3 linked regions of the Pseudolabrys taiwanensis genome follow. The protein of the gene in region 2 interacts with the protein of the main gene of each other region in a pairwise test. Links are inferred from orthologs where the notes say so. Each region holds a gene or a part of one and is shown on either strand. Other genes may lie near its edges.

What was found. The genes of interacting proteins can lie anywhere in the genome.
Region 1: the proteins of DW352_RS06465 (region 2) and DW352_RS04800 interact in binary tests that used the Escherichia coli proteins (3 or more experiments, as listed by UniProt). The link is inferred for Pseudolabrys taiwanensis from one-to-one orthologs.
Region 3: the proteins of DW352_RS06465 (region 2) and DW352_RS17215 interact in binary tests that used the Escherichia coli proteins (3 or more experiments, as listed by UniProt). The link is inferred for Pseudolabrys taiwanensis from one-to-one orthologs.

Annotation. Positions count from the first base shown.
Region 1 is NZ_CP031417.1:1,004,661-1,010,642, forward strand. The notes cover bases 1,301-4,300. They hold DW352_RS04800 (two-component system sensor histidine kinase NtrB), read left to right. Parts: upstream 1,301-2,224; coding sequence 2,225-3,376; downstream 3,377-4,300. Other genes in these bases: dusB (tRNA dihydrouridine synthase DusB), read left to right, coding at 1,301-2,228; ntrC (nitrogen regulation protein NR(I)), read left to right, coding at 3,384-4,300. Outside these bases: DW352_RS04790 (bifunctional 2-C-methyl-D-erythritol 4-phosphate cytidylyltransferase/2-C-methyl-D-erythritol 2,4-cyclodiphosphate synthase), read right to left, coding at 1-1,012; more of dusB, read left to right, coding at 1,197-1,300; more of ntrC, read left to right, coding at 4,301-4,826; DW352_RS04810 (LLM class flavin-dependent oxidoreductase), read left to right, coding at 5,020-5,982.
Region 2 is NZ_CP031417.1:1,348,093-1,351,712, forward strand. Bases 855-3,620 are described here. They hold DW352_RS06465 (P-II family nitrogen regulator), read left to right. Parts: upstream 855-1,951; coding sequence 1,952-2,290; downstream 2,291-3,620. Other genes in these bases: DW352_RS06460 (NAD(P)H-hydrate dehydratase), read right to left, coding at 855-1,668; glnA (type I glutamate--ammonia ligase), read left to right, coding at 2,350-3,620. In the rest of the region: more of DW352_RS06460, read right to left, coding at 145-854. UniProt on the Escherichia coli protein: P-II indirectly controls the transcription of the glutamine synthetase gene (glnA). P-II prevents NR-II-catalyzed conversion of NR-I to NR-I-phosphate, the transcriptional activator of GlnA. When P-II is uridylylated to P-II-UMP, these events are reversed.
Region 3 is NZ_CP031417.1:3,621,863-3,628,157, forward strand. What follows is about bases 1,301-4,613. They hold DW352_RS17215 ([protein-PII] uridylyltransferase), read left to right. Parts: upstream 1,301-1,686; coding sequence 1,687-4,413; downstream 4,414-4,613. Other genes in these bases: DW352_RS17210 (alcohol dehydrogenase), read right to left, coding at 1,301-1,355; DW352_RS17220 (ATPase domain-containing protein), read left to right, coding at 4,574-4,613. In the rest of the region: DW352_RS17205 (hypothetical protein), read right to left, coding at 1-168; more of DW352_RS17210, read right to left, coding at 303-1,300; more of DW352_RS17220, read left to right, coding at 4,614-6,067; DW352_RS17225 (response regulator), read left to right, coding at 6,082-6,295.

The sequences.
Region 1 (5,982 bases), 340 kb from region 2 along the record:
TCTTCGGCGCCTCGCAGACGATGGTGAGGTCGAGATGCGCGATCATGCCGCCGCGCGCCTTCACGCGGTCGACCGCGAAGGTGAAGAAGCGGTCGGAGGAAGCGCCCTTCCACTGCGGATCGCTGGGCGGAAAATGCGAGCCGATATCGCCGTCGGCGAGTGCGCCGAGAATGGCGTCGACCAGCGCATGCAGGCCGACGTCGGCATCGGAGTGGCCGGTGAGCGCTTGCGTATGGGCGATCTTGACGCCGCCGATCATGACGTGATCGCCAGGGCCGAAGGCGTGCACGTCGACGCCGGTGCCGGTGCGCACGTCGCTGAGCTGGGCCGCTTGCATGGACTCCGCGCGCATAAAATCCTCCGGATGCGTGATCTTGATGTTGCCGGCTTCGCCGTCGAAGACGACGACCTGCATGCCGACCCATTCGGCGAGGGCGGCATCGTCGGTGAAGTCGTTGCGGCCCTCGCGGTGCGCGCGCCGATGTGCTTCGAGGAGCGGGGCGAAGGCGAAGGCCTGGGGCGTCTGGATGGCGCGCAAGGACGAGCGGTCGAGCGTCTCGCCGACGAGGCTATGGGAGTCGACGCTCTTGATGGTGTCGGTGACGGCGAGGCCAGGAATGGCGGCGCCGGTCTTCTCCGCCGCGGCGATGGCGCGTTCGATGAGCGCGCGGCTTGCGAAGGGGCGGGCGGCGTCGTGGATCAGCACGACATCCGGCGCCTGTGACGCCAGCGCTTCGAGGCCGGCGCGGACGGACTCTTGGCGCGTGGCACCGCCGCCGACAGGGGCGTTGAATTTCGCGGGCGGCAACGCCTCGGTCGCCGCCTTAAAGAGGCTCGTGTCTTCAAGCCGGATCACAGGTTGGATGACGTCGATCGCCGCAACGTCGAGCAGGGCGGATAGCGTGCGCCGCAGCACGGTTTCGCCACCGATCGTTCGAAACTGCTTGGGTTTGTCGCCGCCGGCCCGTATCCCGCTGCCGGCAGCCACCACCACAGCCGCTATTCGCGCCATGCCGTACTCCTTTTCGGCCAAGGCTTTACCCTGATCTTGTTCTGACGCAAACCGAATGCGTGACTGCTTGATTCTTAAGCATGAACATTTTTTCGCAGTGCAACACTTGCGCACCCCAGGAAAATGGCTAAACTCTGGGCATCGTAGCGCTTGCGCCTAAACTGTGTGCAAGTATGGGATTTGGATGAAAACAACCTTGAATTGTGCGTCGCCGTTGCAAATCGGAACTATTCCGGTGCCAAACCCGGTCGTTTTGGCGCCGATGTCCGGCATTACCGATGCTCCGTTCCGCCGCCTGGCCGAAGGGCTGGGGGCCGGATTGGTGGTATCCGAAATGACCGCCTGCGGAGGTCTGGCCCGCGGCGAGCGTGAGGCGGCGGTCCGCAGCGAAGGGCGGGGCGTTGCCATCCACGTCGTCCAGCTTGCCGGCTGCGAGGCGCACTGGATGGCCGAAGGCGCCCGCATCGCCGAAGCGCAGGGCGCGCACATCATAGATATCAACATGGGCTGTCCGTCGAAGCAGGTCACCAACGGTGCCTCCGGCTCGGCGCTCATGCGCGATCTCGACCATGCCCTGACGCTGATCGAGGCGACTGTCGGCGCGGTCAAAGTCCCGGTGACGCTGAAGATGCGGCTCGGCTGGGACGCCTCCTCGCTCAACGCGCCGGACCTGGCGCGCCGTGCGGAAGCCGCCGGCGTGCAGATGATCACCGTGCATGGCCGCACCCGTTGCCAGTTCTATACCGGCAGCGCCGACTGGTCCGCCGTGCGCGCGGTCAAGGAAGCCGTCGGCGTGCCGGTCGTGGTCAATGGCGACATCCGTTCGTTCGACGATGCAGTCGCGGCCCTGGAGTCATCCGGCGCCGATGCCGTGATGATCGGCCGGGCGGCGCAGGGCCGGCCCTGGGTTCCGGGGCAGGTCGCGCGCTTTCTCGCCACCGGCGAACGCGGCGACGACCCGTCGCTGTCCGAGCAACTCAACCTGATCCAGACGCTGTACGACGAAATGATCACGCATCACGGCGTGCGCATCGGCCGCCGTCATGCGCGCAAGCATCTGGGGTGGGCGCTTGACTGTGCCGCCGCCAGCGCCGGCGCCGCCGCCGACGTTCTCAAGCATCATCGATCCCGCGTGCTTACCGCCGAGGAACCGGCACAGGCACGCGGGCTCCTCGCCGAAGCCTATGACGACTTTTCCTGGAGGGCCGCCGCATGAGCCGCGCCCATGCCTTGTCTCCCGCCGTCGGCTCCCCGGCCGACGCCATGCTCAACGCGCTGCCGCATCCGGTGATCACCGTCGCGCCCGACGGCAAGATCGCCGACGCCAATGTCGCCGCCGAGCAGTTTTTCGACAGCTCGGTCGCGGTGCTGCGGCGCCATCTGCTGCGCGACCTGGTGCCGTTCGGCTCGCCGCTGCTCACCTTGGTCGAGCAGGTGCGCCAACGCGGCGCCGCCGTGAACGAATACAAGGTCGATCTCGCCACACCGCGTAATCCCGGCGAGCGTCTGGTCGACCTGCATGTCGCGCCGCTGCCGGAATATGTCGACCACGTCGTGGTGATGCTGCAGGAGCGCACCATCGCCGACAAAATGGACCGGCAGCTCACCCATCGCGGCGCCGCGCGTTCGGTGATCGCGCTCGCCGCCATGCTGGCGCACGAGATCAAGAATCCGCTGTCCGGCATCCGCGGCGCGGCGCAACTGCTCGAACAGTCGGCGGCCGACGACGATCGTTCGCTCACCAAGCTGATCTGCGACGAGACCGATCGCATCGTGAAGCTGGTCGACCGCATGGAAGTGTTCGCCGACGAGCGGCCGGTCGAGCGCGAGCCGGTCAACATCCACGTCGTGCTCGATCACGTGAAGCGGCTGGCGCAGACGGGCTTTGCCCGCCACATCAAATTCGTCGAGGAATACGACCCGTCGCTGCCGCCGGTGCTCGCCAACCGCGATCAACTGGTGCAGGTCTTCCTCAATCTCGTAAAGAATGCCGCCGAGGCGATCGGCGAGACCGCGACCGACGGCGAGATCCAACTCACCACCGCGTTCCGGCCGGGCGTGCGCCTGTCGGTGCCGGGCAGCCGTGCCCGCGTGTCGTTGCCGCTCGAGTTCTGCGTCAAGGACAACGGCCCCGGCGTGCCCGACGATCTCATGCCGCATCTGTTCGATCCGTTCGTGACCACCAAGCGCACCGGCAGCGGGCTGGGCCTCGCCTTGGTCGCCAAGATCGTGAACGACCATGGCGGCATCATCGAATGTGAATCGCAGCCGCGCCGCACCGTCTTCCGCGTTTTGATGCCCATTTACACCGGGGAGGGCGGCGCATCCGACGACGTTCCGGCCGGTTCAGAGCCCGTGAGGTAACACGACCATGCCGACGGGAAGCATTCTCGTTGCCGATGACGATGCCGCGATCCGCACCGTCCTCAATCAAGCCTTGTCGCGCGCCGGTTATGAAGTGCGCTCGACCGGTAACGCCGCCACCTTGTGGCGCTGGGTGACGCAAGGCGATGGCGATCTCGTCATCACCGACGTGGTGATGCCGGACGAGAATGCCTTCGACCTGATCCCGCGCATCCGCAAGGCGCGACCCGATCTGCCGATCATCGTCATGAGCGCGCAGAACACCTTCATGACGGCTATTCGCGCGTCCGAGCGCGGCGCCTATGAGTATCTGCCGAAGCCCTTCGATCTGAAGGAGTTGATCGGCATCGTCGGCCGCGCGCTTTCGGAGCCGAAGGACAAACGGGCGCCGGCACCCAAGAGCGAGGATTTCGATTCCATTCCGTTGGTCGGCCGCTCGCCGGCGATGCAGGAAATCTACCGCGTGCTGGCGCGGCTGATGCAGACCGATCTGACGGTGATGATCTCCGGCGAGTCCGGCACCGGTAAGGAACTAGTGGCGCGCGCGCTGCACGATTACGGCAAGCGCCGCGCCGGCACCTTCGTCGCCATCAACATGGCGGCGATCCCACGCGATCTCATCGAGTCCGAACTATTCGGTCACGAGAAGGGGGCTTTCACCGGCGCCAACACGCGCAGCGCCGGCCGCTTCGAGCAGGCCGAAGGCGGCACGTTGTTCCTCGACGAAATCGGCGACATGCCGATGGAGGCGCAGACGCGCCTTCTGCGCGTCTTGCAGCAGGGCGAGTACACGACCGTCGGCGGCCGCACGCCGATCAAGAGCGATGTGCGCATCGTCGCCGCGACGAACAAAGACCTGCGCCAGCTCATCCAGCAGGGGTTGTTCCGCGAAGACCTGTTCTTCCGCCTCAACGTCGTGCCGCTGCGGCTGCCGCCTCTGCGCGAGCGCACGGAGGACGTTCCGGATCTCATTCGCCACTTCTTCGCCCAGGCCGAACGCGAGGGGCTGCCGCCCAAGCAGATCGACCAGGCCGCGCTCGACCGGCTTAAGCGTCACCGCTGGCCGGGCAATGTGCGCGAACTGGAGAACCTCGCCCGCCGTCTGGCGGCGCTCTATCCGCAGGAGACGATCACGGCTGCGGTGATCGACTCCGAGCTGGCCCAGCCGGTGCTGCCGGTGGGCAGCGACGAGCCGCGGCCGGACGAGAGCTTGGGCGCCGCGGTCGAGCGGCATCTGTCGACCTACTTCTCCGGCTTCGAGGACGGCTTGCCGCCGGCGGGTCTCTATCATCGCGTGTTGCGCGAGATCGAATATCCGTTGTTGACGGCGGCTTTGGCCGCGACGCGCGGCAATCAGATCCGCGCGGCGGACCTGCTCGGGGTCAACCGCAACACGCTGCGCAAGAAAATCCGCGATCTCGACATTCAAGTGTATCGCGGCGGAACCTGATCTATCATCGCGGCGCCATCCTTGGTCTATTTCTCGTCATGCCCGGCCTTGTGCCGGGCATCCACGTCTTTGATACAAGGAAGGCGTAGATGCCCGGGACATAAGGGCGTGCATGCCCGTCTTTGACGGGCTATGCCCGGCCGTGACGCCGTGGGCGCGTCGAATGCGGCCCACGCAGGCAGGATGAACGCCTATGACGACACCGATCGAACTCGGCCTCGATACTTTCGGCGATATCACCGACGGTCCTGACGGCAAGCCGCTTTCCGCCGCGCAGGTGATCCGCAATCTGGTCGACGAGGCCGTGCTCGCCGACGAGGTGGGCGTCGATTTCATCGGCGTCGGTGAGCATCATCGCGGTGACTTCGCCGTATCATCACCCGAGATGGTGCTTGCCGCGATTGCGAGCCGCACCAAGCGCATCCGGCTCGGTTCGGCAGTGACGGTGCTGTCGTCGGACGATCCGATCCGGGTCTTTCAGCGCTTTTCCACGCTCGACGCCCTGTCGAATGGGCGTGCGGAGGTCATCCTCGGCCGCGGCTCCTTCATCGAGTCCTTTCCGTTGTTCGGCTTCGACCTCGATGATTACGAGGCGCTGTTCAACGAGAAGCTCGATCTGTACGCCGCTGTCCTCACCGAGAAGCCGGTCACGTGGCAGGGCAAGCTGCGCGCGCCGCTCGCGAACCAGAGCGTCTTTCCCAAGACCGAGTCCGGCCATTTGACCACCTGGATCGGTGTGGGCGGCACGCCGGAATCCGTGATGCGCGCGGCCCACTACGGCATGCCGATGATGCTGGCCATCATCGGCGGCGACCCCAAGCGCTTCGTGCCTTATGCCGACCTCTTTCGCCGCGCGCTCAAGGAGACGGGCAAGCCGGACTTGGCCGTCGGCGTGCACTCGCATGGCTTCGTCGGCGAGACCGATGCTGAGGCGAAGGATGCGCTCTTCCCCTTCTACAAGCGCATGCGCGACAAGATCGGCGCCGAACGCGGCTGGCCGCCGATGGGCCGGCCCGAGTTCGAGCGGGAGATCGAGCACGGCTCGCTGTACGTCGGATCGCCGGAGACCGTGGCCCGCAAGATCGCCGCGACGGCAAAGGCGCTCGGTGCCGCCCGTTTCGACATGAAATACAGCGCCGGGCCGCTGTCCCATGAG
Region 2 (3,620 bases):
GGAAAACATCCTGCGCCGCAATCGGCAGGGCTTAACGCGCCGATACCCGACAAGGCAAGCCGCAGCGGCCGCCTCGAACGAGCGGCGCGGCTTATATCATGGAGGGTTCGGCCTGCAGCAAAAATTTGGGGTCTTTTCGCCGCGTCACAAGGTTTTGCGCGGACCGGGGGACGCGGCCCCGAGGGCGGCGAACAGCCGCCGGTAAACGGCCGGTAACGCGTCCGGCAGGTCTTCGGAAATCAGCCCCGGACCGAACGCGGCCGCCGCCTCGCCATGCAGCCAGACGGCCGCGCTGGCGGCCTCGAAAGCCGGCATGTGCTGGGCGAGCAGCCCGGCAATCATCCCCGCCAGGACGTCGCCGGCGCCGGCCGTCGCCAGATAAGGCGGCGCGTTGTCGGCGATGGACGTGCGCCCATCCGGCGCGGCGACCACCGTGTCGGCGCCCTTGAACAAGACAACAGCGCCACTCAGGCGCGCCGCCGCACGCGCTTGATCAAGTTTACCTATAACTTTCAGATTTTTCTTTATCTCTTTAAATAACCTATCAAATTCACCGCTATGTGGCGTCAGGATGACGGCTCGCCCGGCGCGCTTGCCGATGGCCGAAAACAGGTCGTCGGCACTGTCGGCGAAGCTGGTGAGCGCGTCGGCGTCCAGCACCACCGCCGCCTCGCTCGCCAGCGCGGCCAGCACCTGCGCCCGCATCGGCGCCCCGACGCCCCCGCCCGGGCCAAGCACCATGGCGTTGTGCCGCGTGTCGGACAGGAAGCCCCTAAGCTCCTCGGCGCCGTCGACCGGGCGGACCATGATGGCGAGGTTCGCGGCCGCCTGCACCGCCAGGGCCTCGCGCGGCGTGGCAAGGGTCGCAAGCCCCGCCCCCGCCCGCAGCGCCCCGCGGGCGGCAAGACGCGCCGCCCCGCCGAACGAGAGACCGCCCGATACGACCACGGCGTGGCCACGGCCATATTTGTGTCCCTCCGGCTTCGGCACCGGAAAGACGCCAGACCATAGTGCCGGGCGATTCAGGAAGGCGCGCGGCTTGATCTCGGCCAGAACATCCGCGGGAATGCCGATGTCGGCGACGGTCAGGTCGCCGCAGTGCAGCCGCCCCGGCAGCAGCACATGGCCGGGCTTGAGCCGGAAGAAGGTCACCGTGTGTACGGCTTCGACGGCGGCGCCCATGACCGTGCCGGTGGTGCCGTTGATGCCGCTCGGCAGATCGACGGCGACAACCGGCGCGCCGGACGCATTCATGGCTTCGATCATGGCGCGCGGCAGGCCTTCGACGGGACGGTCGAGCCCGGCCCCGAACAGCGCGTCGACTATGACGCCGGGCGTGTTGCCGAGGCGCTCGGGCGTCGCCGCCTCGACGGGCCCCTGCCACCGCCCGGCCGCGGCGGCGGCGTCGCCCTTCAGCTTGCCCCGATCACCGACCAGCAGCAGCCGCACGGCGTGGCCACGCGACTGGAGAAGACGCGCCGCCACGAAACCGTCGCCGCCGTTATTGCCAGTCCCCGCGACGACCGTGACCGGCCGTCCCTGCAGCATCGCCACCACCCGATCGGCGACGGCGAGGCCCGCGCTCTCCATCAAATCCGCGCCGGCTGCTCCGCGCGCACCAGCCAACCGATCCGCCTCGCCCATCTCCACTGTGGTCAGAAGCTCAATCATGGAGCGAGCCTAACGCCCGGATTGAAAAGGAACAATTTCAATCGAAGCCACTCCATGCATACGCATGCCTAAACATGCGCCGATTGGACGGTCTATTTAATAGGCAAACAGCCTATTAAATAGACGCGACACGACTTCGGGAACGCATACCACCCTACCAAACTGGCTCAACCTATTGATCCCGTGACGCTTTGCGCGTCTCAATGGCTTGGCACAAGACCTGCTAACCGGAAGCGCGGCCCCGTGCGGCCGCCCCGACCGGTCTGGGGAAAGGAAAGCGATGAAGAAAATCGAAGCCATCATCAAACCCTTCAAGCTCGATGAGGTGAAGGAGGCTTTGCAGGAAGTCGGGCTCCAAGGCATCACCGTGACCGAAGCCAAGGGCTTCGGCCGGCAGAAAGGACACACCGAGCTCTATCGCGGCGCCGAATATGTCGTCGACTTTCTCCCCAAGGTGAAGATCGAAGTCGTGCTTGGCGACGAAATGGTGGAGAAGGCGATCGACGCGATCCGCCGCGCCGCCCAAACCGGCAGGATCGGCGATGGAAAAATCTTCGTTTCCAACATCGAAGAAGCAATTCGCATCAGAACAGGCGAATCCGGGGTCGACGCCATCTAGCGGCCGCTTCGTTTTTCAGCTAACCGCTAGCCATCCGTAAAAAGGGGGATGCAAAGCCCATGACGACAGCCAAAGAAGTCATGAAGATGATCAAGGATGACGACGTGAAGTACGTCGACTTCCGCTTCACCGATCCGCGTGGCAAGTGGCAGCACGTCACCTTCGACGTCACCATGATCGAGGAAGACACCTTCGCCGAAGGCATCATGTTCGACGGTTCCTCGATCGCCGGCTGGAAGGCGATCAACGAATCCGACATGTGCCTGATGCCCGACCCCGCTTCGGCTTGCATCGATCCGTTCTTCGCGGAAACGACGCTCGTTCTGGTGTGCGACGTGCTCGAGCCGACCACGGGCGAACCCTACAACCGCGATCCGCGCGGCATGGCCAAGAAGGCGGAAGCGCTGGTCAAGTCGATGGGCATCGGCGACGTGATCTATTTCGGACCGGAAGCCGAGTTCTTCGTGTTCGACGACGTCAAGTACAAGGCCGATCCCTACAATACCGGCTTCAAGCTCGACTCCATCGAGCTGCCGACCAATTCGGATACCGATTACGAGGGCGGCAATCTCGGCCACCGCATCGGCATCAAGAAGGGCTACTTCCCCGTCCCGCCGCAGGATTCGGCGCAGGACATGCGTTCGGAAATGCTCGCGGCCATGGCGAAGATGGGCGCCAAGGTTGAAAAGCATCACCACGAAGTGGCCTCGGCCCAGCACGAGCTCGGCCTCAAGTTCTCGCCGCTCACCGTGATGGCCGACCAGCTGCAGATCTATAAGTACTGCATCCAGCAGGTCGCCCAGATCTACGGCAAGACCGCGACCTTCATGCCGAAGCCGGTTTATGGCGACAACGGCTCGGGCATGCACTGCCACCAGTCGATCTGGAAGGACGGCAAGCCGATTTTCGCCGGCGACAAGTATGCCGGCCTCTCGGACATCTGCCTCTCCTACATCGCGGGCGTCATCAAGCACGCCAAGGCCATCAACGCCTTCACCAATCCGACCACCAACTCCTACAAGCGTCTGGTGCCGGGGTTCGAGGCGCCGGTGCTGCTCGCTTATTCGGCGCGCAACCGTTCGGCCTCATGCCGCATCCCCTACACCGAGAGCCCGAAGGCCAAGCGCGTCGAGGTCCGCTTCCCCGACCCGCTCGCCAACCCGTATCTCGGCTTCGCGGCGCTGCTGATGGCCGGCCTCGACGGCGTCAAGAACAAGCTCCACCCCGGCGAAGCGATGGACAAGGATCTCTACGACCTGCCGCCCGCCGAGCTGAAGCAGATCCCGACCGTCTGCGGCAGCTTGCGTGAAGCGCTCGAGAGCCTCGACAA
Region 3 (6,295 bases), 2.3 Mb from region 2 along the record:
CATCGCCAGGAACACATAGACCGGCCCACCGCCGAGCGGCAAAGTCGCCACCAACCCGCCGACCAGCGGCCCCGCGCGCTCGGCCGTCACCGTGGCCGCGAGCACGAACACCGCGGTGACCGCCATCCGCAGGATGAGAATGAAGCCAAAGGGAAGGTCGAGGGGCATTCCTGCTCGCGTATAAAGAAGAGTTGCTTCGTCCCGGCCGAGCGCTTGCGAGGGCCGGGACCCATACGCCGCAGTCTATCGAGAGGACACGGCGTGTGGGTCCCCGCCTTCGCGGGGACGACAAACGCCGGAGCTTACGCCGGCGTCAGCACGACACGGCCGACAATTTTGCCCGCACGCAGGTCGGACATCACCGTGTTGACATCGTCGAGCGGTCGCGTCGCCACCGGCACGTCCGGCAGGCCGGTGCGGCGGACGAGCTCCATCAGCTCGCGCATCTCGTGCAGGCTGCCGACATAAGAGCCTTGGATGGTCAAAGCCCGCATCGGAATCGGCGGCAGCGACACGGTGAGGTCGCCGCCGTACAAGCCGACGATGACATACTTGCCGCCCTTGATCAGACTGTCGTAGCCGACGCGCGCGCTCTGCGACGAGCCGACGAGATCGACCACCCCCCACGCGCCGCCTTTGGTGAGATCGATGATCTGCTGCGACGCATCCGGCGCGCCGCCATCGATCACATGCGCGGCGCCGGCTTTCTTGGCGGCGGCGCGTTTGACCGGATCGATATCGACGACGATCGCGCTATGCCCGCCCATCTTCTGATGCAGGGCCAGGCACATCAATCCGAGGCCACCGGCGCCGATGATCACCGTCGGCTCTTCTTTCAGCGTCGGCACCTTCTTCAAGGCGCCGAAGGTGGTGACGCCCGAGCAGGCGAGCGGCGCCACCCGCGCGGGATCGAGGTCGCCAATATCGAACAGATAGCGCGGATGCGGCACCATCACGTAGTCGGCGTAGCCGCCGTCCGAAAACACGCCGAGGCTCTTCATGGCGCGGCAGAGATTGTCCTCGCCGCGCAGGCACACGGCGCAGGTGCCGCAGCCGATCCATGGATCGGCCAGCACGCGGTCGCCCACCTTCACGCCCTTGGCCTCGGGGCCGACCGCAACCACCTCGCCCACATTCTCGTGACCGAGGGTCACGGGCAGCTTCATGCCGCGGTCCTGCAGGCTCAGCCTTTTGCCGCCACCGAGATCGAACCAGCCGTCCGCCAGGTGCAAATCGCTGTGGCAGACACCCGCCGCCAGCACCTTGAGCAGAACCTCAGACCCCTTTGGCGCCGGCGTCGGCTGCTCGTTGAGTTTCAGCGGCTCGCCGCACACGCAGACTTGGAACATGCGCATTGTCGTTTCGCTCCCAGCTCTCTCGTTACGGGCAGGATAGCCCGATACCCGCCGCTGTCACCACGGCCCCGAGCAAGACAGCAATGCCCGGATTTCGTCGTATATGCGCCCAAAATCCCCTTCGCATGTGCACAAACCGCCCAAAATTTGTGCCCGGAATCCTGCAATCTGGCGGTCTCGCAACTATCTTTCTTAGCAATCGATGACGTAAGACATCGCTTCCGCTGCTCTGGTTGATGACATGGCCTCCCTAGCCCTCGAACGTGATGCCCGCCCCACCCTTGAGCCCACCGCCAAGGATCTCGGCGACCTGATCGATTCGACCGCGCTGATGGCCGACCTCGAGGCGCTGGCGGCTGCGCATACGGGCGGCGAGCGCGAGTTGCGAACGGTGCTGGCGCAGCGCCTGAAGGCTGCCCTTGTCGCCGGCAAGGCCAAGGCCGAGCAGCTCCTGCTCAAGGACCGCCGCGGCCGCCATTGCGCGGCGCGCATCTGCCACATGCAGGATGAGATCATCCGCATCCTGTTCGAATTCACGCGCAAGCATCTCTACCCGTCGCAGAACCCGTCCGAAGCCGAGCGCATGGCGATTATCGCCACCGGCGGCTATGGCCGCGGCCTGCTCGCGCCGGGATCCGACATCGATCTGTTGTTCGTGTTGCCCTACAAGCAGACCGCCTGGGGCGAGTCGGTCGCCGAGGCGATCCTCTATTGCCTGTGGGACACCGGCCTGAAGGTCGGCCACGCCACACGCTCGATTGACGAGTGCATCCGCCAGTCGAAGGCGGACATGACCATCCGCACCGCCATTCTCGAAGCACGCTTCCTGCTCGGCGACCGGCCTTTGTTCGACGAGATGGTGACCCGCTTCGACAACGAGGTGGTGCGCAACACCGCGGCCGAATTCGTTGCCGCCAAGCTCGCCGAGCGCGAGGAACGTCATCGCCGTGCCGGCCAGTCACGTTATCTCGTCGAGCCGAACGTGAAGGACGGCAAAGGCGGCCTGCGCGACCTGCATACCTTGTTCTGGATCGCGAAGTACGTTTATCGCGTGCACGAGCCCGAAGAGCTGATCGAGCGCGGCGTCTTCGACAAGCAGGAATATCAGCTCTTCCAGCGCTGCGAAGATTTCCTATGGTCGGTGCGTTGCCATCTGCATTTCGTCACCGGCCGCCCGGAAGAGCGCTTGTCCTTCGATATCCAGCGCGAGATCGCGCAACGCCTCGGCTACACCGAGCATCCGGGTCAGCAGGATGTCGAGCGCTTCATGAAGCACTACTTCCTGATCGCCAAGGACGTCGGCGATCTGACCGCGATCGTGTGCGCCGAGCTCGAGGACAGCCACGCCAAGAGCACGCCGGTCCTGAGCCGCATGATGGCGCGCCTGCGGCCGGTCCGCCGCCACGAGATCTCCGGCACCAAGGACTTCATCGCCGAGCACAACCGTATTCTCTGCGCCAAGGCCAATGTCTTCGAGCGCGATCCGGTCAATCTGATCCGGATCTTCCATCTGGCGCAGAAGCATAATCTCGCCTTCCATCCGGACGCGATGCGCGCGATCACGCGCTCGCTCAAGCTCATCGGCGCGGATCTGCGCGACAACGAGGAGGCCAACCAGCTCTTCCTCGAAATCCTGACATCGAAGAACGATCCCGAGACCGTGCTGCGGCGCATGAACGAAGCGGGCGTGCTCGGCCGCTTCGTGCCGGCCTTCGGCAAGGTCGTCGCCATGATGCAGTTCAACATGTATCACCACTACACGGTGGACGAGCACCTGTTGCGTTGCATCGGCGTGCTGGCGGAGATGGATCGCGGCGCGGGCACCGACACGCCGCTGTCGAACGAGCTCATCCATAAGATCCGGCCGGAGAACCGTGCCGTCCTCTACGTCGCGCTGTTCCTCCACGACATCGCCAAGGGGCGGCCCGAGGATCACTCGATCGCCGGCGCGCGCATCGCGCGGCGCTTCTGTCCGCGGCTCGGCCTGTCGGCTGCCGACACCGAGACGGTCGCTTGGCTGGTCGAGAACCACCTCGTGATGTCGAGCGTCGCGCAGTCGCGCGATCTGTCGGACCGCAAGACCATCGAGAATTTCGCTGCCGTGGTGCAGACCGCGGAGCGCCTGAAGCTACTCACCATCCTGACCACCGCCGACATCAAGGCCGTTGGCCCCGGCGTCTGGAACGGCTGGAAGGCGCAGCTCATCCGCACGCTCTATTACGAAACCGAGCCGGTGCTCACCGGCGGCTTCTCGGAAGTCAATCGCGCCCAGCGCGTCGAGATGGCGCAGACGGAATTCCGCGAGGCGATGAAGGATTGGCGCCCCGAGCGGCTCGAGGCCTATATCGCCAAGCACTATCCGGCCTATTGGCTCAAGGTCGACCTGCCGCACAAGATCGAGCATGCGCGCTTCGTGCAGTCGACCGAGGAGGCTGCCAAGACGCTCGCGACGATGGTCGGTTTCGACAATACGCGCGCGGTGACCGAGCTGACCGTTTTCGCGCCCGACCACCCGTGGCTGCTGTCGATCATCGCCGGCGCCTGCGCCATGGCCGGCGCCAACATCGTCGACGCCCAGATCTACACCACCACCGACGGCCGCGCGCTCGACACCATCGCGCTGTCGCGCGAGTTCGAGCGCGAGGACGACGAGGAACGGCGCGCGACGCGCATCGCCGATTCGATCGAGAAGGCGCTGCGCGGCGAATTGCGGCTGCCCGATCTCGTCAGCAAGCGCGCCGCCTCGAAGGGCCGCATCAAGGCCTTTGCCGTCGAGCCGAACGTCACCATCAACAACCAGTGGTCGCACCGCTACACGATGGTGGAAGTCACCGGGCTCGACCGGCCCGGTCTGCTCTATGAGCTGACCGCGACCTTATCGAAGCTCAACCTCAACATTGGTTCCGCCCACGTCGCCACTTTCGGCGAACGCGCGGTCGACGTGTTCTACGTCACCGATCTGATGGGCGCGCAGATCACCTCGCCGACGCGCCAGGCCGCCATCAAGCGCGCGCTGATCGCGCTGTTCGCCGGCGAAGGCAAGGCCGGCGCCGCTTAATGCGGTCCCTAACGGACTGAATTCAAAAGATAAATTTACGGCTGACGACGGCGTGATGGAACTCGGCCAAATGGGTCGCGTTTCCTTCCCGCACTCACAGTCGCCCGCAGTTCGTGCGCGGCGACTTCACTGTCAGCACAGGACTTTGCGGGACGTCACCATGGACGCCACGTTCGTACAATTGCCGCGCGCGAGTACCGGTATCTCGGGATTGGACGACATCCTGGGTGGCGGCTGGGCGCGTAGCCGGTTGCACCTCCTCGAAGGTGCCCCCGGCACCGGCAAGACGACCATCGCCCTGCAATTCCTGCTGGCGGGAGCGCAGGCTGGCGAAACCGGAATCTATATCAGTTTGGCGGAAACCGAACGCGAGTTGCGCGACGGCGCGCAATCGCATGGCTGGACGCTCAATGACAAGATCGAAGTGTTCGAACTCGTGCCGCCGGAAAGCGTGCTCGACCCCGCGCAGCATCAGAGTTTGCTGTACTCGTCCGATCTGGAGTTGGGCGAGGCGGTCACGCGCATTTTTGACGCCATCGAACGACTGAAGCCGCAGCGCATCGTCATCGACAGTCTGTCGGAGATCAGGCTGCTCGCGCAGAGCTCGCTGCGTTATCGGCGGCAAATCCTCGCGCTCAAGCATTACTTCGCGAAACACAACTCGACCGTGATCATGCTCGACGACCTGACGGGCGAGACTGTCGACCGGGCCGTGCACAGCATCGCGCATAGCGTGGTGCAGCTCGATCAATTGGCGCCGGTCTACGGCGCCGAACGTCGACGCATGCGCGTCGCCAAATGTCGCGGCCAGTCTTTCCGCGGCGGCTACCATGACTTCACCATTGCCGAAGAGGGCGTGCTCATTTTCCCGCGGCTGGTGGCCGCCGAACAACGCAAAGGCCACTCCGGCAAAACGCTCCTCAGTGGCGTCCCCGAACTCGACAGCCTGCTCGGCGGCGGCGTCCCCGTGGGCTCGAGCACGCTCATCATGGGGCCGTCGGGCACCGGCAAGACCCTTCTCACGCTGCAATTCCTTAAGGCCGCGGTCCAGCGCGGCGAACGCGCGGCATTGTTCGTCTTCGACGAAGAACTCGGGCTTCTGTTCTCGCGCGCCAAAAGCATGGACATCGACCTGGGCGCGATGCGCGATGCCGGCGCGCTCCACGTTGCGCAGATGGACGCCGCCGAACTTTCGCCAGGCGAGTTCTCCCATCGCGTGCGGGCCGCGATGGACAGAGATAAAATCGGCACGGTCGCCATCGACAGCCTCAACGGCTATCAGGCCGCCATGCCGGAAGAGCAGTTCCTCACATTGCATGTTCACGAACTGCTGCAGTACCTGAACCGGCGCGGCGCCACGACCTTCCTCACGCTGGCGCAGTCCGGCATGGTCGGTGAAATGAAGGCGCCGGTCGACCTGACGTATCTCGCCGACAGCGTGATCATGCTCCGCTATTTCGAGGCGCTCGGACGGGTCCGCCGCGCGATATCCGTGGTGAAAAAACGCGGCGGCGCCCATGAGGACACGATCCGCGAGTTCGCCATCAACGGCAACGGGCTGGTCATGGGCGAGCCGTTGCACCAGTTCCAGGGCGTTCTGCGTGGTGTGCCAACCTTCGTCGGACAGGCCGAAAAGCTCATAACCACAACGTGAGCGAGTGGTCCGCCATGCAGGTGAACGTCAAAACGGCAACATCCCTCGCCACCGCCACCGAGCGGGTCTTGGTGCTCGCGCCCAGTGGCCGCGACGCCGGCGTCGCGCGCGACATTCTCGAGGATGCGGGCATCGCCGTCGAAATCTGCCGCGATCTCGAGGCCCTTCTGGCCCGACTCGATGAGGGCGCCGAGGCCGCCGTCGTCACCGAGGAAGTGCTTCGCGGCG